3 regions of the Ruegeria sp. P10 genome follow, and region 3 is predicted to be linked to each of the others. Evidence: riboswitches for the same ligand, from Rfam matches in the RefSeq annotation. Region 3 holds a riboswitch; each other region holds the start of a gene.
What was found. A riboswitch is a leader RNA that binds a small molecule or an ion and turns the genes downstream of it on or off. The one in region 3 is predicted to bind cobalamin.

Region 1 (6,974 bases), on a different contig from region 3:
CCTTGAACGGGAATACCCAGTGACGAGGCTGTGAAATCCCCGGTCAGCAGCGCGTCAAGCCACCGACTGCGATAAAGTGAATAGCTCAGGATCAGGCCCAGTCCGATCAGGACAAGCGGGAATGTTTCCCATCTTGCCAGTCCCAGGCCGCCAAGCATCCAGAATATCACCGAATGAGCCGCGCGATTGTCGCCAGAGAAAATAAGGTAGTTGGTGATTGCGGAAAACAGAAAGGACACCGCCAGGCCAGCCAGGATCAGTTTTTCGGGTGCGCTCGTACGCAAGCCCTGAACCAGCGCCAGAACAATGCCGGACGCGATCAGGCCACCGCAAAATGCTGCCAGCGGCAACGTCCAGATTCCCAGAACATCCCCTGTGACGGTGATCACCAGAACGGCGCCGGCAGCAGCACCCGAGGACAGACCGAACAGAAACGGATCTGCCAGATCGTTTCGCGTCGTTGTTTGCAGAACGACACCAACGACGCCCAGCCCCGCACCAATCACGGCGGCAAACAGGGCGCGGGGCAGGCGAAGGTCGAAGACGATCCGGTGCAAGGGCGACATGTCTCCTTCCACCATACCGGTTCCGAGGCCGATGGCCGAAAAGACTTCGCGCACGGGGATTGGGGTGGTCCCATAGACGATCGACAACAGCAAAAGGGCGGTCAGAACAACCGCCCCCAGCACTATCAAACGGCCCAATTGGACCATATCAGTTGGTCTCCGGGTGCATCGCCTGTGCCATCTTCTCGATCGCCTCGATATTTGCCGGGCCGGGAGTCAGCTCTTCGTAACGCAGTCCAATCCAGCGCTCGTTCTTTACCGCGTCCGTTTGTGACATCACCGGGTGATCCTTGAGGAACTGGAAAGTGTCCTCTGCGCCGTTGCCGGACTGATAGTCGAGCAGCACCAGAAATTCCGGGTTAGCCGCTGCCACAGCTTCCCACGACGTGCGGCCCCAGCTGGTATCCAGATCATGAGTTACGTTCTCACCGCCAGCGGCTGCGATCATCGCATCGGGAATGGCGAACTTGCCGGCGGTAAACGGAGCATCGGCCGGTCCGTCCAACAGGAATACCCGCGGCTTTTCCAGATCGGCTGTTTTTGCTTGAATGGCGGACAACTTGTCCTTCCAGCCGGCAACCAGCGCCTCGGCCTTGTCTTCGACCTGCATGACCTTGCCCAGGCGCAGAACGTCATCAAACAACAGGTTCATGCTGGCTTCGGGGCGATCCTCGTCCAGATGCACGCAGCTTTCGGTCAGGATCATGGTCTTGATACCAAAGGGTTCCAGCGTGTCGGGCGTGACATCTCCGCCGGGTTTCATGCCATAGTACCAACCGGCAAAAAACAGATCAGGTTCGACGGCCACAAGGTTTTCAATCGTCGGGTACTTGGGGGCAAGCTCTGGGATGTCGCCGCGCTGAGCATCAAAGTCAGGGCTGGTTTTGTACCAGCCCGAAATCCCGGTAAGTCCCACGATCTTGTCCTGAAGGCCGAGTGCAAAGGCCATATCCGCCATGTTCATATCATGTACGACCAGACGTTCCGGCGCCGAGTCAAAAACCAGCGGTTCGCCGCAATTGTCCACGGTGACGGCTTCCGCTGCCACGCCACCTGCGAAGCCAGCGAAGACAACCACCGGCCAGAGTTTCTGCATCATATGTAAGTTCCTGTTATTATGACAATTTCCGTTTTCGGATGTCCAGTGCGGGGATCATGCGGCCTTCGTGCTGAAAGCACAGATAATCCACGCCGAATGTCTCACTTACCCGGTCTGGGGTCAGAACTTCGCCAACAGGCCCGAACCCCGTCAGGCGCGTGGCTTTCATCAACGCCACATGGGTGGCGAATTCCGGGATCATGACCAGATCATGGACGATCATGACGACCGTTACCCCCAGATCAGCGACCAGAGACAGCATGTGCCCCTTGGCATCGGGGTCCAGATGGTTGGTTGGCTCGTCCAGAAACAGCAAGGACGGGTTCTGGGCCAGAGCGCGCGCGATGTGCGCGCGCTGACGTTCTCCGCCGGACAGTTGACCCATCGTTTTGTTGGCAAAATGCAACAGCTCGGTCGTCGTCAGCACCCGTTCAAGATCAGCCCTGTGCTGAGTCACCGAACGTTCGCCCTGAATCGGGATTTGCCCCAGCGCAACGTAGTCTTGCAGGCGCATCCGCCCGTCGGGCATTTCCTGCTGCCCGACCACAGCAATGGAGCGGGCACGTTGGCGGGCGGACAGGGTCCGAAGGCTTTGTCCTTCTATCCAAACATCGCCCAACGCAATCCGTTCAATCCCGCACAGCAGTTTCAGCAGAGTGGTTTTGCCGGCGCCGTTCGGCCCGGCGATTGCCAGAATTGATCCTTCTTCCAGACGAAAGGACACATCCTGCAACAGGATGTCGCCATTGAGAGCGTAGTATCCCAAATTCTCTGCAATCAGAAAACTCATGATGACCCCCCGAAAGGTAAAGCGGGAATTCGCGATAAGGTCTTTGCGAAAAGGGCAGGGGGGCGGTCCGAGGCACTGGTCCAGCCGTCGTCGCTGTCGCCGAACTGGATCGCAAATTCGACCAAGGCAGACAGATCGCGGGATGTCGTGATATCGCCAAACAGGTACTGCGCTTTGCCCGGGGCCTGAAATCCGACGGTCATGGCCCGTTCACAACCTGCCATGCAGGCCACCATTCGGGTTTCAAAACCGTCAGGCAACCGGGCATCCAGCGCGTCTTGCGCGGCTTCGGCAGACATCGTCCCCTGACATGTTGAACAGATCAGAACGTAGTGATCAGAATAGCAGGTCATTGCCTTCTCCGTCGTTTGCCAGATGCAGACAGAGGGCACATACCCGGATATTACGCAAACGCGCCATCAAGCCTCCTTCCGAGACGCCCCGCCTCGGGTTGGTTCATAGTGTGATGGCAGGTCTCCTGACTTGCGGGTCGTTGCTTGGCCGACCTTCCCAACCCCTTTTGGGTCAGTGGTGAAGTGGCGTCGCTCACCGCTTACAGTTGCGGGGGCAGTCACGGACTTGGCACATTCCAGCGCCGCACCGTGTTCCCATTTTCATCCCTTACGGAACCATCCCGCTCAGCTAGTCCGGCTACGCCTGACTTGTCAAGCGGCAGGCGAAAGGGTGGTGGACGGAATTGCAACGGTTGAGCCAGCGATCCTGGTGCGCCAGCCCGGACCGAACGGTGTCAATAGTCTGATACAAGAAGAAAATCCGGTTCGGTATCTTCCTCAACCTTTGAAAACCGTGGGATTGGCTTTTCAAACACATTGTCCGTACGGTCGTCATTCACGGTCGATACCTCGCCAATAAGGCAATCGCCGCGCTCGGCCCAGAAAGCGTGCCAGATGCCGGGCATCAGAGTTACGCTTTGCCCCGGCTTCAGCCGCAAGTGCTCTTCGGGTTGCAAGGTTACAGGGCAGGCATCGCTTGGGACCGTCACCGGGTTGTCGCGGTCGACGCCACCGTTTGGATCTGACGCATGGATTTCCAGAACGAGATCGCCGCCGCCCCGGTTGATGATGTCTTCTGCCTTGATGATATGCCGGTGCATCGGAGAAAGCTGATTTTCTTTCGAGATCAACAGTTTTTCCGCATAGAGCATCCCGCGCCCGGATTTCAGATCCTTCGCCTCACCATTGCGCAAAGTGAATAGAAACAGTCCAAGTTCATCAAAACGGCCCTGGGCGTAATCGGTAATGTCCCATCCCAGCCCGCGGCTGCGGATCGTTTCGGCCAGAGGGCTGCGCATTTTCTCGGGCGACCAATCCGCAAAGGGTGGCAACACGGCACCGAAGGACTGAATGAACGCCTGTGCCCGGGTCTTGATACGGTTGATTTCGGATCGTTTCATCATGCCGTCCCAAAGATCAAAGTTCGTGCGCCCAGGGGGGTTCTGCCCCGGCTCGGGAAACGGTCACGGCCGCCACGTCAGCGCCCAGTTCCATGGCTGCTTGCAGGCTTTCAACCGTCAATCCGCGCAGACCTGACTTGGTCAGATGCCCTGCACGGCTGAGCTCGGTCAGAACGCCGGCGTTGAACGTGTCACCTGCGCCGATCGTATCGACCACTTCAACGGGTTTCACGGGAACCGAAACTTCGGAACCATCCGCCAGGTAACCGTGCGCCCCGTCACTGCCGCGCGTGACGATGACAACGGAAGGACCCGCCTGCAACAGCACAGACGCTTTTGCGGCTTCGGATTCAGCGCCCGGAATGATCCAATCCAGGTCCTCGTCTGAAACCTTTACGATATCCGCACGCGAGATCATGCGGTTCAAACGCGTCCGAAACCGGGTTTGATCCTTGATGAAATCCGGGCGAATATTCGGGTCCAGCATCACCGCACGGTCGGAACCGTGGCGGTCCAGAAGGGCGGCATATGCATCTGCGCAAGGTTCACACGCAAGGCTGATTCCGCCGAGATACAGGGCAGAGACAGCGGGAAGCTGATCTGGCATGTCCTCGGGCAGCAACATCCGGCCTGCGGTGTTTTCATCAACAAAGCTGTAAGACGCGTGTTTATCCGAGAGCTGCACAAAGGCAAGCGTGGTAGGGCGGTCCGAGATGATGACATGTGTCGTGTCCACATGGCTCGCTTTCAGCGCATCGATCAGTTGCTGGCCGAACATGTCCGATGACAAACCTGTCAGCATCCCAACCGGAACACCCAGACGTCCCATCGCGACGGCTGTGTTCAGAACTGCACCACCAGTATGTGGCACAAAACCAATTGCGCCCGATGCGGTCGGTTCTGAAATCATATCTATCAGCGCTTCACCACAGCACAGAATCATGTCTTGGTCCTTCTTGGTACAGAGAATTCGGTCAGTCTGGTTGCTGTCTCAGCGCGTTCTTGCAGAAGTTGTTTGCGCCGATGATCCCGAACTCTGCCTGTTCAGACACGTAAAGGTTCAGGGAACGGCGCAAATCGCTGAAGCGGCCGCCGCCGTTGAACGCATCCTTGAAGTTGTCGCTGAATAGCCAGCGGTTTTTCTCGGCAACGCCGCCGACGAGGAAAACGCCTCCCTCTGGCATCAAGGTGACCGCCAGATCACCCATCAAAGCACCCAGATGGGTGGTAAAAATCTGCGCTGCTTTTTCGGCGACCAGATCGGTGCCGTTGCGGGCATCGTTCAGAATGTCCTTTGCAGAGCGCGCCTGAGTCCGCGCCTGACCGGCTGCCAATTCAACCGCCTGATACAGGATCGGCAGGCCGGTTCCGCTCAGGAACATTTCTGCTTCCAGCGCCAGGCTGTCGCCAAAGAAACAGCCCGGTGCGATGCGACGTGCCGCCTCAAAGATATCAACTTCGTCGCGATGGCGCGGGTACAGGCCCACGTGCCCGCCTTCGCCGGAGACCGTGTGATACCTGCCTTCGGAAAAAAGCAAAGCACCAACACCAAGCCCGGTTCCGGGCCCTACAACCAGCCGTGTGCCAGCGGGCGGCGTCGCCTGACCCTGCAAGACCGCAACATCCGACCGAGTCACCTCGGCCACTGACCACGCCGCAGCGGTGAAATCATTTATGACAAAAGTGCGCTCTGCTCCTGTTGCTTTCGTCAGCTCGGTTTCCGAAAGATCCAGGTTCGCGTTGGTCAACTGAATCGTTCCGTCCCTGACCGGCCCGGCTCCGGCTGCTACGACGGCCTGTGGGTTGGTTCCGATCTCGTCCCTGAGGTCATGGAACGCCTCGAGCAGATCTTCCAATGTCCCCGTCGGGTGTTTCCGAAGATCTGCCAATTCTCCGTTCGTAACAACGCCCAGACGTGTGTTCGTACCGCCGATATCCGCAACCAGGTTCCAATGCTCATGCACGGCACCGAATGGTTGCGCTAACGGCTGAGAGACACTCTGACCCCCGGACAGGGCGGATTTCAGCGCCATGAAAGACGCTTTGGGCGTTCTCGCAAGTGTTTCGAAATCCACGTCCACCAGTCCAAACCTCTTCTCGTACCCGAAGGCCCATTCATAATTGTCCAGCAGCGACCAGACAAAATAGCCATTCACCGGAACACCTTGTGCCAAAGCGTCCAGTACGGCCGCAAGGTGCTTGTCGAGATAATCGATACGATCATCGTCCTGCACGCGCTCCTCACTCGCCATACCGTTTTCGGTGATATAGATTGGCAGGGCGCCCGTATAGTCTTTCCTTGCTCTGACAAGAAAGCGGGTTAGGGCAGAGGGATCGATTTCCCATCCCATCTGCGTTTTGGGTAACGGTCCGGGAACCTCTTGCAGGCTGGGCCAAGCGGTGTCCGCCGGGGCTATCAACTTTCGGGTATAGTAGTTCAACCCGCACCAATCGACTTGTGTGCCGATGGTTTCAAAGTCGTTCTGCCAGCCCTTGGGCAAGTGCGGCTCCAACCCCTCCAAGGCTATTTGGGGATATTCCTTGTTGAAAACACCGCCAAGGAAGAACCGGTTGTAGATCGCATCGTAGCGATCTGCCGCAAGCCGCGCATCTGCGCTGTCATCCGCGGGCTCGGACCATTCGAGGTTGAACACGGCACCCAGATTGCCCATCCCAAGACTGCGCATGGTCTGAATGGCCCGCCCGTGGGCCAACAAAACATGATGCATCGCCCGGGCGGCGGCGCGGATATCGCGCAGACCGGGCGCATGGTGGCCTTCAAAATGGCTCAGCCAACTGACACACCAGGGTTCGTTGATCGGCGCGGCACTGAACATCCGGTCTCCGATCCGACCCATGATGACCTGCGTATAATCCGCGAGCCAATCCGCGATGTCGCGATTGCACCATCCCCCCTGATCCGCAAGCGCTGACGGCAATTCCCAATGGTAAAGCGTCACGCAGGGGCGGATACCGCGTTCCAGCAGGGCGTCCGCCAATCGGTCATAATAATCCAACCCTGCCTGATTGACCTGACCACGCCCGTCGGGCAGTACGCGTGCCCAGCTGGTTGAAAAACGATAACAGTCAAACCCGGCCTCGCGC
Region 2 (6,974 bases), on a different contig from region 3:
AGACAACGTCCAGATCGCGGCCTTCGTCCCACATGCAGGTGGTCATTGACATCATCGGTGTGATGCCTGAGCCAGCCGAGATAAACAGGAACTTGCGCGCATCGCTCAGTACGTTGGTGAACAGGCCCGCAGGCCCAATGGCCTTGAGCCGCATGCCGGGTTGAAGATTGTCCAGCATCCAGCGCGTGCCGATACTGTCGGGTTGCGCTTTGGCGGTGATGGTGATCGACCGCGGCCGCGATGGCGACGATGAGATCGTGTAGGTGCGATACACGACTCCCCCGGGCTGGCCAAGCGCCGGAATCTCGAGCGTCAGGAACTGACCGGGGTGATAGGCGAACTGCGCCCCAGAGGGGGCCCGGAACGAAAAGCTGGCGGTGTTCGGCATCTCGGGCACGACCGAGACACATTCCAGCATCTCTCCATCCTGCCAAACGGCTGATGAAAGCGTGTCCAGATCTTTCATCAGACTTACTCCGCCGCCATGTAGTCAGGGGTCAGGCGGGCCGACACTGTGCTGCAATACCAATCCACGAATTGCAGTACGCCGGATTCCTGAATGGCTGAATACGGGCCGGGCACATAGGCCGGGCTGTTGATGCCCTGCTGGTTGTCCTCGACCACCTGACGGTCTTCGTCATTTGTGGCGACCCAGACTTCGGTCAGGCGTTTCACATCGTAGTCAACGCCTTCAACCGCATCCTTGTTGACCAGCCATTTGGTCGTGACCTCGGTCTCTGTCGGGCTGATCGGCGTAACACGGAAAACAATCGAGTGATCGGCAAGAAAGTGGTTCCACGTAGTCGGATAGTGGAACTTCAAAAGCGATCCCGCATCCGCAAAGGGCGACCGGCCCAACCAGCGGCGCACGGCGGATTTCCCGTCCATCGTATAGCTCTCGGCGCCTTCTTTCAGCGGCATGCGCGCCAGACGGAATTGGCCGTCCTCGTGCAGATAGAACTGCGATGGCATACCCGCTGACTGGCACCTGTCGAAATGGGCTTGCATATAGGCTGGGGTTTCACCGCCTTCGATCCCCGTCACGCCCGGATCATCAGGGAAGGTCCGGCACAGCGCAGGGTGGTTGCCGCCGCAGTGATAGCACTCGCGATTGTTTTCCCAGACCAGTTTCCAGTTGCCGTTCTCGATGATCGAGCTTTCGAATGCGACCTTGGCATTCGCAAGATCATGCGGCTCAAGATACGGGCGCGCGATATTGGCAAACGTGTCAAAATCCGGGGCGACATCCGCCAGACAGATATAGACCAACCCGGCAAGCTCGCGGCAATGAACCGTCTTCAAACCATGCTGTCTGGGATCAAACTCTGGCCCCATGTCGCGGGCCCACAGCAAAGAGCCGTCAAGCTCGTAGGTCCATTGGTGATACGGGCAAACCAGCTTCGGCGCGTTGCCTTTTGCCGCCTTGCATATGATCGAGCCGCGATGGCGGCAGGTGTTGTGAAACGCCCGGATCTGGTTGTCGGCGCCGCGCACGATGATCACGCGATAGGCACCCACGTTGTACGTTACATAGTCGCCGGCTTTCACCAGTTCACAGGCCGGAATGGCAAAGAGCCATTCGCGATAGTGGATGGTTTCCAGGTCGGTCTGAAAGATCTCGGGGTCGGTGTAAAAGGCCCGTTCCAGAGCATAGCCCGGGATTCGACGCGCCAACAGGTTTTGGACATTGTTCACTTCTGGCTCTCCTGCCGCGCCCCGCGGCATTGCTTGGGCAGATGACAGGGAGGAACCGTCCGGAGGCGCGCGAGGACCACGTCCGAAACCCGTGCCCCCACCGCCACCCGCGGTTTGACATATCTGCAAGGCTGGTTTCCGGACTTGAAAGGGGCTTGCACCCGGTTGCGACACCTTCCCGGGATCCTCGTCCCAGTGGTTGATTGTCGAACCTGACCTTCCTTACCGTTGCGGGGGCAGCGCCGGAATTCCACCGGCTTCCCAATTCTCCGCGGTCTGAGAATCAAACAGCGGCACCTCACGATGGCAGCCTACTTTCTACCTGCTTGGGCGCTGAAATGCTTGCGACATTTCCGGTTTCAAAACAGACATGGAAATTTTCCGGCTGAGTGGACGGCGCCGGGATCACGGTCCTTGGCACAGGGGCATGGCAAGCCCGCCAGCACGGCGTTCTGCAGGGGCCAGTGGGCTTTGCGATGGATGCGGCCACGTCTGACATCCGGGCCGTCAAATTGTCCCCCAGCCGTGACAGCGAAGGCCCGGCTGCTCTGCTCAGAAACGAAACGCTGCACGTCGCCTGAGCATGGCTGGAAAAGAGAGAGTCAGGCCAAGTGAAGGAGGTTTGCAGCAAACCCTTTTGGGTGAAGTTGATCCGTTTGGGATAGTGCTGGCTTGCCATGAGGCAGGTGAAGAAGGCGAATATCCGTCATGCGAGAGTTGTCAGTCCATCCTGTCAACGGACGGTAGAAAACCTCATTTTGTCCATAAAAAATTGTCTTTTTCGGGAAAAACCATTACGTTTTCCGAAAATGGTGGAAAACACCGGAGGCAGTAAGAGAGCAGATGCCAAAACCGAAAACAGGTGTTTTGCGGACAACAGTTCCTTCGCGCCTCATGGGAAAACGGGATGGTCTGTTTTTCCTCTGGGGGCAGATAGAACGCGCGCGCTTGAAGGTCGAGGGCGGCGAACGCGCCGAGGGCGCAGCCTCGGACGGGCCAAGGGCAAACACGGCCGGTGAGGTCAAGGGATCGACGACAGCATTGGTGGACGAGTTTATTTTCTACTGACTTTTGTGATGAAACCGGGCCTGACGGCCCTATTTCTTCTCGAAGAACAGGATGACTTCACCCAGACGGACGCCATAGCGTGAGACATACGCGCGGTTCAGCAGACGGTCGTCATCCAGCAGCCACATCCAGTCGTCGAATTTGACACGCATGGTCCCGTCCTTGATCGGCAGGTCGATCTTGTATTTCCAGTTGAACGTATCCCCGCGTTCAATCCCGCTGGCGGTGCCCAGCACGCCAGGCGCCGTACCGGTCCACGTATCCTCTCCGGTTTTGGTCAATGTCCAGATGCGTTGTTCCGTCGCGCCATCGTCGTAGACGAAGTCTTCGACCAGGGTCAGGGTTTCGCCGTCCCATGTTCCGTCGATATCAACCGTGAATCTGCGGGGGATATTTCCCAGAACATCCTGAAACTGACCGTAGGCCACTGTTTTACCCTCAAAAAACTCTTCCAGGTTCAACTGCCGGTCCGACAGAAACGTTTTTGGTACCTTCGGTTTGCTGGAGCAGGCCGCCAGAAGTGTAAGGCTTGCGATGGCGACGCAGGCGATGAAAGAGCGAAAGGTGATCATTGCAACGGCTTCCCTTCCGAAGTCGCGTCATACCCGTTTGACCCACTTGGATGCATCGGTTTCGATCTGGGGCTTGGACGCATTGTGGCGATCAGTTCCGCGACCTTGACGCCAAACTTGCGCATCTCGGACCGATTCATGATGACGCCGGTTTCTGTCAGGTACATCCAATCGGTGACATCCAGTGTGTGTCCACCAGCGTCATCTGGCAGAATGATACGATAGGTCAGTTTCACCGTGGACCCCGAGATAATGCCCCGACCTTCGCCCACGATATCATCCGCCATTGCCGTGAATGTGTTGCCAGTTCCCAGCGTCAGGTACCATTTGCGGGTCATCTGTTTTCCGTTGGAATAGGTGAAGTACTCGGTCAGCGTGCCCGAGTTGCCTTGCCATTCGCCGGACATGCGCGCGACAAAGCTGTTCGACATTTTGCCGTTGGGGCCATAGATCAGGCCTTCGGACAAGATCTCTCCGTTCAGGTGCTTTTTCAGGGAAAAATCTGGCCCGGTGCCACTGTAATCGGACGGCGATTGCGCGCGAAAGCTCAGCAGCCTTGCACGGATGAAGACAGCGGTCAGAAGGACCAGAAGGATGATGGTGAAAGCGTTCATTTGCTTGTGACCTCGGTGGGCAGGGTCAACACCATCCCGAACGCTCCGACTTTCAGGATGCAGGGCAGCACCGCATAGGCAAGATTGAGTGTATCCAGTGCCTGTGCTGAATTGGTTTGACCGGGGGTGAAACCGCTGCGTTCCAGCAGCGGCAGAGTGAAAAAGGCAGCCAGGGCGAGGCCCAGTTTGCCAGCGAAGGACCAGATGCCAAACGCGGCTGATGCGTTCAGCCCGGCCCGGGTAAGCACGATCGAGAACATGGCCGGCAACACGACCATATCCGCGCCCAGCGCCGCGCCCGAGGCGAGACAGATCATTGCAAAACCCGCAAGGTTTCCTGAACTCAGTGTGGCAGCGCCGATAAAGCCGGCGATCGAGAGCGGCATGGCAATAATCAGAGTCTGTTTCGGGCCAATTTTGTTACTGAGCTTTGCCCAGAGCGGAACGCTCGCGCCTGCGCTCAGGAAGAACAGGATCAACAAAGGACCCGCCTTGCCCGGCAGTTGCAGCCGGTCTTCCACAAAAAACAGAAACAGGGTGGAGGTTATGGCAACCGGGAGGCTGTTGACCAAAGCCAGCGCAAGAAGGCGCAAGCCACCGGCCTGACCCAGACCCGCAAAGGACAGGCCTGATCCGGTGATCGGTCTGCGTCGCCAGATCGGGATCGTCAGTGTCAGGGTCACAACGGACAGCAGCCCCAGGAACGCGCCGAATGCGGGGTAGCCTTGGGAGTGTGCCCCGAAAGCAACCAACAGGGCCGGAGCGCTGGCTGCGATGACCACCCCGGTCAACTGCCCGCCTTCACGATAGGCGGCCAGTGTCATCAGCTCTTTCGGATCGGTTCGCTTCGCCAGAGTTGCGCTGCGACCATAAAGAAGGATGGTTCCCAGGCTGTACGCCGAGAACAGCAAGATCAGGATCGCGACCAGTTCCGGCACGCTGGCACCCTGCGGCAGATTGAAAAGCAGGGGAAACCCGATCGCCAGCCCCAAAGCCGCCATCGCGGCAAATGCAAGCTGGCCGCCGGGCCATCGGTCGATTGCCCAACCGATCAGCGGATCCTGCACCAGATCCACCAAACGGATCACCAGCAGCACCGTACCAATGACCCCAAGGCCAATACCCAGGTTCACGGCTGCAAAGCGCGGCAAGTGGATATAAAGCGGGATACCCGCCGCAGCGAGCATCAGCGCATAGAGACTGACCCGGGGATAGAGCATCACCGCCCCTGTAGCCTGCGCGTGAAGGACGCGGACCGCGTGTTGTCTCCCAGAAATACAGACATGAAACTGCGCTTGATGCCCGGATGCGCCATGGTGCACGTCTTTTGCCCGTTCAACCAGAAACTGACCTTGTCGGGACCATCAGAAACCGCCAGATAGCTGTCCCCTTTTGCCACGGCTTTGAAACACCGGTTCAGTTGGTCGCGAACCGGTGCTGAACGGCCAATGCGGTCCATCTCGTCAAGCGTCGAATTGACCAGCGCTTTCTTCTTGATGTTCTTGCGATAAGTCAGTTGCAGGGCGATATCTTCGCTCCAACTGAACGGCGCACCTTTGGGCGTATAGAGTTTGGCGTCATAGATCGGCAAACCCAGATACCGGAACGTCGCGGTTCCGCGCAGTTGGGCACCGTTCAGTTCTTCCGTGACCGGCGATGCGATCAGCCCATTGGGGATCAGCAAGGAAAGTGCAAGAAACGCTGTGCGCCATATCGCCTTATTCTGCGGCAACAGATAGGGCCGGGTCTTTCCCAAGAATGCCATTATCAGCTCCGATGGTTTGCGGGGCACCATTTATTCGAGCAACGACATGCATCGCGCTGGCTATCCCGTCTTCGTGAAATCCGTGCCGGTTGTAAGCACCGGCAAACCAGGTTCGGTTCTGTCCCTGCATCTCGCGGATTTGCCCTTGCGCCTTCAGCGCGGCCTTGTCGAAGACCGGATGGGCAAATTCGACTTTGTCATAGATCTTTTCCGCGGGAATTTCTGATGAAGCGTTCAGCGTTACAAACAGCGGGTCACTGTCCGGAATGTTCTGAAGCCGGTTCATCCAGTAGGTTACCCCCACGTCTCCGGCTTGCGAACGATAGGTCCAGCTTGACCAGCAGGCGCGCCGCTTTGGCATCTGACCTGGGTCACAATGCAATATGGCCATATTGGGCTGGTAGCGGATTGCGCCCAATGCAGCGGCTTCCGCGGGGGTCGCGCCATCACCTAAAATGGCAAGCGACTGGTCCGAATGGGTGGCCAGGATGATTTCATCGAACTGATCCACGGCGCCCTGGCTGTGGATGGTGATGCCCATCTCGTCACGGGATATATTCTGAACGGGGCTGGCCAGACGTATTTCTGCCCCCCGCGCACGAAGGGCTGCGTCGATCCGGCGGACATACTCTATGCTGCCGCCTTTGACCGTGTACCATTGATGCTGGTTTGCGCGACCACTTGCCAGCAAAGCGTGATTGCGGAAAAACTGTACCAAAGAGCGTGCGGGGAACTGATCCACGAACTCGACCGGCGTGGACCAGATGGCACCGCACATCGGCATCAGATAATTGTGCCGGAACCAGTGACCCAGCCGCAGCTGGTCCACCAATTCGCCAATCGTGGTGTCATCGTCCTTGGCGGCTCCGGGGGCTTCTTTGCCAAACCGCAGAATATCAGCGATCATCTTATAGTAAGCCGGACGCGCCAGATTGCGCTTTTGAGCGGTCAGTGTGCGCAGATTGTTCAACCCGTATTCAATGCGGCCATTGTCGATTGTCGCGCCAAAGCTCATCTCGCTTTCGATCACGGGCACGCCGAGCTCATCAAACAGCCGGGTCAGGTAGGGATATGTCGCATAGTTGAAGACGATAAAGCCCGTATCGACCGGTTGATCCCCGTTCTTTCCGGCCATCACCGTGCGGGCATGGCCACCAAGCCGAGGCTCGGCTTCATAGACTGTCACGTCGTTGTTTTTTGAAAGATAGTAAGCGGCGGAAAGACCCGAAATGCCTGCACCTACAATCGCGATTTTCTTCC
Region 3 (6,974 bases):
TGGTCTGGGCAACCATGATTTCGGGTTCGGGCTGCCGACATTGGACAAGACCCTTGCACAAGCCCCGTGCCCGGTTCTGTGCGGCAATCTTCATCGGTCCGGAGAACACCAATCTTGGCAGCGTTTTGCGATCCTTGACCGTATCGTTAGGGTGGGAAACAAGGATGTGCCCATTCGCGTCGGCGTGTTTTCGGTGCTGCCACCGCAGACAACACGTTGGGAAGAACACAATCTGAACGAAACCGTAGAGGCGGACGACATCGTTGTCGCGGCACAGTCCCTGACGCGTATCTTGCGCGAAAAGGGGTGCGATCTGATCGTGGCGCTCGCCCATTCCGGGCTTGGACACCCGGACACAGCGACCGACACTGAAAATGCCGTTATTCCCCTGGCCGCGATCGAGGGCATCGACGCTGTCGTCGCCGGGCACACGCACCTGACCCTTCCCGCACGCACCAGCGCGCAAACCCCGAATGTGGATTACGTGAAAGGGCTGGTGCATGGAACGCCGGTTGTCATGCCCGGTTCGGCAGGCGCATATCTTGGAGTAATCGATCTGGCCGTTACCCTAGAGCCCCAGTCGGGGCTGCGTGTTGTCGACAGCCACGCCGAATTGCGCCCGGTTTCGGTGGGCGGCACCGCGATTGGCGAAGATTTGGAATTCGCGCATCTGGTTGAACCCGCACATCAGCAGACCCGTCAGGACATGGCCGCGCCCGTTGCGCGCGTCTCGGACACATTGCACAGCTATTTCAGCTTCTGTGCGCCGGATCGTGGGTTGGCGCTTGTGGCCGCCGCACAGGCAGCCACGTTGCGCCCTTTTTTACACGGCACCACGCTTGCAGAGCTGCCGCTGTTGTCAGCCGCGTCGCCGGCCAAATGCGGCGGACGCTCTGGCCCCAGGCACTATACGGACGTGCCGCTCGGCGAAATCTGTCTGCGTCACGTGGCGGACCTGCATGTCTTTCCAAACGAATTGCGCGCGGTTCAGATCACGGGCGCGCAGCTGCTGGAGTGGTTGGAGATGTCAGCCAGCGCATTCAACCAACAATTCCCCGACGCCGAGGCAGAGCTATTCGACCGGGATCGGGCGGGATACAATTTCGATGTCATCTTTGGCTTGTCCTATCAGGTCGACCCGTCGCAACCGGCGCGTTACGATGTCGGGGGGCAAATGATCCATCCCGGCCACAGGCGGGTGCATCATCTGACTTGCGCAGGCCAAGCCGTGCAACCCGATCAGGCATTTGTCGTCGCGCTCGATAATTATCGCGCAAGCGGGGGCGGACATTTCCCGCATGTGTCGTCGGCCCCGGCCATCGATCTGCCCCCGCTGGATATCCGGGACATTTTGCGGGACTACATGACGCACCGCCTGCCACCCGACCCATTGGCCCGGCAACCTTACCCGTTCTCTCTGATGCCAAAATCGGGGGTGACGACCATTCTTCGGACCGGTCCCGGTGCTTTGAAGTATGTTGACGAATTGAACAGGTTTGCCCCCAAGATTCTGGAACCTGACGAAAACGGTTTTGCTCGCATTCGGCTGACGCTCTGACGGGTTGTCTTTTGCCGAAGCCTTCCCTATATCCAGAGTCGAGAGGTTGGCGCGGGCGAGCGCCTCGCCAACCTGGTCAGGTCCGGAAGGAAGCAGCCACAACGAGCCCCGCTTGGGTCGATGTCCAACCTCTCACTTTACGAACCTTGGCCGCAGGAGGGCTTTATGATTGTAGCAAAGATCCTTCGGGCAGCACGGTTCTGACCTCACGGTATCGACTGACTGCCTGAATACATGACCCGGGGATGAGCGATCGCCATCCGTCGGGAGTGCTGTTTCTGACGACAGGCAAACCAATGTTTCTTGCACTTTCGGACCTGGGATGGTCCTCTCACTTTGCCGCGCAACACGCGGCTTATCCTTCCTGCACGCCTTTTCGCATCACTTCCGTTCATCGGGACCGCCTGATAGGGCTTAACCCTGACGGCGAAGTCCCGTTATTGACCCCCGATCAAACGACCGGCAGCTATGCTGTTGGCGATTGGGTTCTCGCCGATGACGACAAACGCGTGCGCCATTTGCTCGACCGGCGCAGCCTGCTGCACCGACGCGCCGCGGGTACAGGCGCCGCGACGCAACTGATCGCAGCCAATGTCGATGTGCTGTTCATCGTCAGCTCGTGCAATGCCGATTTCAAACTGCCCCGGCTGGAACGATATCTGGCGCTCGCGCATCAGGCCGGGTGTTACCCGGTCGTTGTTCTGACGAAGGCCGACAAATCGGCGGACCCCGACAGTTTCTCGGGGCAGGTGCAATCTCTGGATCCGTTCCTGACGGTTCTGGCGATCAACGCGCTGGACCCGGCAGAGGTTGAAAAGGTTCTGTCCTGGTGCCCCAAAAGCCAGACCGGAGCGCTGGTTGGATCGTCGGGCGTTGGCAAGACGACACTTGCCAATACCATGACCGATCAGGATCTCGCCACCTCGGACATTCGCGAGGATGACGCGCGGGGCCGGCACACGACGACCGCACGCGCATTGCACCGGATGCGCAACGGTGGCTGGTTGATCGATACACCCGGAATGCGCGCGTTGCGCCTGCTGGACGCTCGGGACGGGATCGACGACGTTTTCTCGGACCTTGCCGAGTTGAGCCGGGACTGCCGTTTTTCGGATTGCCAGCACAGCTCCGAGCCCGGATGTGCCGTGCAAAAGGCAATAAGCCACGGCACGCTTGATCCGGCTCGATTGGACCGGTGGCGCAAGCTTCGGCGCGAAGATCAGCGCAATTCTGAAACCGTCGCGCAGTCCCGGGCGCGGGACAAAGCGTTCGGCAAGATGGTCCGTGGCGTCATGAAGGAAAAGAAACTTCGCAACCGGTGATCGTTGGGCGGTGCCCGGCCCGTCCTGCGCCGCGTCTGATCAAGCGATCAGTCGCGGCCAAACCGCTGCATTGCGCCGGGCAAATGCTCCGATATGACCAACCTCGGGCAACCCGAAATCGGCAGGGCTCAGCAGGTGGCGGTTGGCATCGGGGCCGTAAAGATCCGCAAGCCGCCAAACCGCTTCCGGCGGCACCATCTGGTCGTCCTCGAAGGTGAACAAATCCACGGGCGTTCCAGAATCCTTCCACTGCGCCGCAGGTAACTCATGCCCGATTTCAGGCACATAGTTCAAAGGCGCCGTACACCATTTGCGCCACTGCCAATAGACCGATGCCGGCAGATCCGAGCCGAACCCGATCGCCTTTCCGGGAAGGTAGCCAAGGGCTCGGGCCAAAAGCGGGGCATGACCATACCAGAACAATCCTGCCAAACCACGATAGGGCCATGGATGGTCGCTTAGGGTTACCAGCCCCGAACACACACAGATCATGCGATCAATCAGATCGATATCCGGCTGCACAGGCCCCAACATCGCGCCGATCGAATGGCCGATGGTCCAATGCTGCGAATCGGGAAACCGTCTGCGCATTTCTGCCCGTGCCGCGGGCATGTCGATCAAGGCCCAATCCGCCATGGTCGCACGCGAATCTTTCAGGCGGCCGGTCAAGGAATGCCCGTAATCGCGATAGTCATAGGTCAGGCAGGCCATACCCTGCTCGGCAGCAAGCCATCGTGCGAAATGACGGTAATAATCGCGCGGCACACCCGTTGCACTGTTCAGCACGACGACGATTTCGGGCGAAGACAGCGGGCTGTACAACCGGGCAGACAGTGTTTTCTGCCCGGACGGAAAGCGAAATTCTTCGGTCATTACCGTTTGCTCTGCGTCCAACATGATCTCTGGCTTTGCGCTTGGTAAATCCGGTTTCCGAACCTCAACGCCCTCGACACTATGCATGAACCAACACCGTATCCAGCATGACCAAGCGTCCGGTCAAAAGATCGGCTTGACTCGACGCGTGCTCAAACGCTAGCGGTTGTGTGATGGTTTCCGGCCTCCACAAGGGGTCGGGATGAAAAGGGAACACGGTGCGGTAATGTCTGGTCATGCAGGCAACAACCAAATCCGCGACTGCCCCCGCAACTGTAAGCGGTAAGCGATGCCGAAACACCACTGGCCCAAAGGCTGGGAAGGTCGGCAAAGCGATGACCCGCAAGTCAGGAGACCTGCCATCGGAAACGAAACCGAAACTCGGGCGGGGTGTCCGGGCAGGTCCTGACGGCATCACGCTGTCCCACCTGTCCCAAATATCCTGTCCACCAAGCGCGGAGGGCGCAGGATGATCTGGAAGACAAAGACACATGAATTCAGTGCAACAGTATGTCAGCGGACGGGCAAAACCTGTCCCGCTTTGGCGCGGCTGGCGCGCTCGATATCCGAAGCCATGGCCCAGGCGACCTCGGCCACAAGTGACGATTTCGAGATTGAGGGCAGCAGCGCGCTGTCACATTGCAGCGAAGGATGTCATGCAATTTTCCGCGCGCAATCAGACCGCATTCGTGTCTTTTGCGGGACGCAGCCCGAAACCGCGATTGAGCCGCTGAACGGCTATGCCGACCTGATCTTCGGAAACACGTTCAGTGCGATGCCATCCGGCGTCGTGAAAACCCCACCCTGCGCGATGATCGAAGTTTCTACGATCCGGCCTCGAAAACCTGCTTGCGCGCCCGCGCAGATTTCAATCTGAGTCCAGACTGACCTGTGCCTGGGCACGCCGAGAGGCCCAGGCCAGTTGCGCATCCGTTTCGACGGCGCAAGGGCGCACCGCCCGCAATCGTTGCAGCGCCGTGTCCGCGCCTTCGCCGCATTCGACCATCAGCCGCAGGACAATCATACCTGACCTGCCACAGCCCCCGCGGCAGTGTACCAATACGCGACCTCCGCCGGACAGCGCGTGCCGGGCCGCGGCGCTGACGGACGGCCACGCGTCATCAATCGCTTTTGTCGGCGCTCCGAAATCTTCGATCGGCAGGTGAACCCATCGGCTGGCGCGGCTTTGAATATCGCTTCCAAATTCCTGCGCCCCGTCCTGAAGCATTTCGACATCCGTCGTCATCGAAACAACAAGCCCCGGCTGCCAGGCTGCGATCATATCCAGATCGCTGGAGTAATCTCCGCCGCGTCCGGGCATCGAGGTCAGCGCCAGCGTTCCGCCACCGACTTGCAGGGCGTAGATCACCAACTGCGACATGAATCCTGTCCTCCCCAAAGAACTCTATACAAAAATGAGCCATTAAATCCGCTGATGCAGTTTAGTGCGAAAGCGACTCGTTTCTAAATCAAAAATCATCGCGCCACGCTGTGGACGCGGGCAACGGTGGCCACTACGCTGTGCCCAAGCACCGAATCCCAACGAGAAGACATGACAGACAGCTCCAGCCCCGCCTATCAGGTTCTCGCCCGCAAATATCGCCCGGAAACCTTTGCCGATCTGGTGGGTCAGGATGCCATGGTGCGCACCCTGAAAAACGCGTTCGCGGCCGACCGGATCGCGCAGGCCTTCATCATGACCGGCATTCGCGGCACCGGCAAAACCACGACCGCAAGGATCATCGCCAAGGGCATGAACTGCATCGGACCCGACGGAACCGGTGGCCCCACGACCGAACCCTGCGGTCAGTGTGAACATTGTGTCGCCATCATGGAAGGCCGCCATGTCGACGTGATGGAGATGGACGCCGCCAGCCGTACGGGCGTCAACGACATCCGCGAGATCATTGACAGTGTCCGCTATCGCGCCGCCAGCGCGCGTTACAAGATTTACATCATCGACGAGGTTCATATGCTCTCGACCAGCGCGTTCAACGCGCTGCTCAAGACGTTGGAAGAACCGCCCGCGCATGTGAAGTTCATCTTCGCAACCACTGAAATCCGCAAAGTCCCTGTCACTGTGCTGTCCCGCTGCCAGCGTTTCGACCTGCGCCGGATCGAACCCGAAGACATGATTGGCCTGCTGCGCAAGATCGCCGAAGCGGAAAACGCCCAGATCGCCGAAGACGCGCTGGCGCTGATCACCCGAGCAGCGGAAGGATCGGCCCGGGATGCGACCTCGTTGCTGGATCAGGCGATTTCGCATGGGGCTGGCGAGACGACCGCCGATCAGGTCCGTGCAATGCTTGGACTGGCAGACCGTGGCCGGGTTCTGGACCTTATGGATATGATCCTGCGCGGCGATGCCGCCGGAGCACTTACCGAGTTGAGCGGCCAATACGCCGAAGGCGCAGACCCGCTGGCGGTGCTGCGCGATCTGGCCGAGATCACGCATTGGGTGTCCGTCGTGAAGATCACGCCTGACGCGGCGCAGGATCCGACGGTTTCTCCGGATGAACGGACCCGGGGCCAACACATGGCCGAGGCTCTGCCGATGCGGGTTCTGACCCGGATGTGGCAAATGCTGCTGAAGGCGCTCGAGGAAGTCTCGGCTGCGCCCAACGCCATGATGGCCGCTGAAATGGCCGTTATTCGCCTGACCCATGTGGCGGATTTGCCCAGCCCCGAAGAGCTGATCAAACGGTTGCAAGATGCCCCGCCACCGCCGCCGGGCGGGCCCAATGGCGGCGTTTCGATATCCCGACCGGGCGCCGGTCCGGCGCCGGCTGGCGCGACCCATCCACCTGCCTACGCGCCGTCCCCTCGCGGTTCCGGTGGCGCACCGGTTGCAGCCCTGGCGCAGGATGCCCAGACGGCCCTTGCCCATTACCCGACCTTCGACCACGTGGTGGAACTGATCCGGACCAATCGCGACGTAAAGTTGCTGGTCGAGGTGGAAAACGGCGTGCGCCTCGTCTCCTATCAACCCGGACGAATCGAATTCACACCCGCCACCCAGGCACCGGCGGATCTGGCGCCACGACTGGGCACTGCCTTGCAACGCTGGACAGGAAATCGGTGGGCTGTCTCGATCGTCTCGGACGGAGAAGCCCCCACGATTGCAGAAGTCAGGGATGCGGCCGAGCTCGCACTGAAATCCGAAGCCGAACAACACCCGTTGGTGCAGGCGGTATTGGCGCAATTCCCAAAGGCGAAAATCA

Region 1: another riboswitch for cobalamin. It lies ahead of ACR0FB_RS04325 (DUF1636 family protein); the one in region 3 lies ahead of ACR0FB_RS19755 (hypothetical protein).
Region 2: another riboswitch for cobalamin. It lies ahead of ACR0FB_RS16500 (aromatic ring-hydroxylating oxygenase subunit alpha); the one in region 3 lies ahead of ACR0FB_RS19755 (hypothetical protein).

What each region holds. Positions count from the first base shown of each region.
Region 1 is NZ_JBQERJ010000002.1:232,993-239,966, reverse strand. It holds gene ACR0FB_RS04340 (FecCD family ABC transporter permease) at 1-713, opposite strand, end outside; gene ACR0FB_RS04335 (ABC transporter substrate-binding protein) at 715-1,665, opposite strand; gene ACR0FB_RS04330 (ABC transporter ATP-binding protein) at 1,682-2,455, opposite strand; gene ACR0FB_RS04325 (DUF1636 family protein) at 2,452-2,808, opposite strand; cobalamin riboswitch at 2,907-3,104, opposite strand; gene ACR0FB_RS04320 (D-lyxose/D-mannose family sugar isomerase) at 3,204-3,869, opposite strand; gene ACR0FB_RS04315 (carbohydrate kinase family protein) at 3,886-4,812, opposite strand; gene ACR0FB_RS04310 (glucokinase) at 4,844-5,902, opposite strand; partial or broken gene ACR0FB_RS04305 (GH1 family beta-glucosidase) at 5,879-6,974, opposite strand, start outside.
Region 2 is NZ_JBQERJ010000010.1:42,497-49,470, forward strand. It holds gene ACR0FB_RS16495 (FAD-binding oxidoreductase) at 1-466, opposite strand, end outside; gene ACR0FB_RS16500 (aromatic ring-hydroxylating oxygenase subunit alpha) at 472-1,725, opposite strand; cobalamin riboswitch at 1,808-2,011, opposite strand; partial or broken gene ACR0FB_RS16505 (IS5/IS1182 family transposase) at 2,085-2,237, shown strand; gene ACR0FB_RS16510 (hypothetical protein) at 2,539-2,763, shown strand; gene ACR0FB_RS16515 (DUF3833 family protein) at 2,793-3,335, opposite strand; gene ACR0FB_RS16520 (DUF3833 domain-containing protein) at 3,332-3,949, opposite strand; gene ACR0FB_RS16525 (MFS transporter) at 3,946-5,169, opposite strand; gene ACR0FB_RS16530 (chalcone isomerase family protein) at 5,169-5,714, opposite strand; gene ACR0FB_RS16535 (NAD(P)/FAD-dependent oxidoreductase) at 5,668-6,974, opposite strand, start outside.
Region 3 is NZ_JBQERJ010000016.1:7,743-14,716, reverse strand. It holds gene ACR0FB_RS19775 (bifunctional 2',3'-cyclic-nucleotide 2'-phosphodiesterase/3'-nucleotidase) at 1-1,558, shown strand, start outside; RNA gene ffs (signal recognition particle sRNA small type) at 1,598-1,696, shown strand; gene rsgA (ribosome small subunit-dependent GTPase A) at 1,804-2,880, shown strand; gene ACR0FB_RS19760 (alpha/beta hydrolase family protein) at 2,920-3,753, opposite strand; cobalamin riboswitch at 3,911-4,131, shown strand; gene ACR0FB_RS19755 (hypothetical protein) at 4,223-4,630, shown strand; gene ACR0FB_RS19750 (protein-tyrosine phosphatase family protein) at 4,622-5,134, opposite strand; gene ACR0FB_RS19745 (DNA polymerase III subunit gamma/tau) at 5,306-6,974, shown strand, end outside.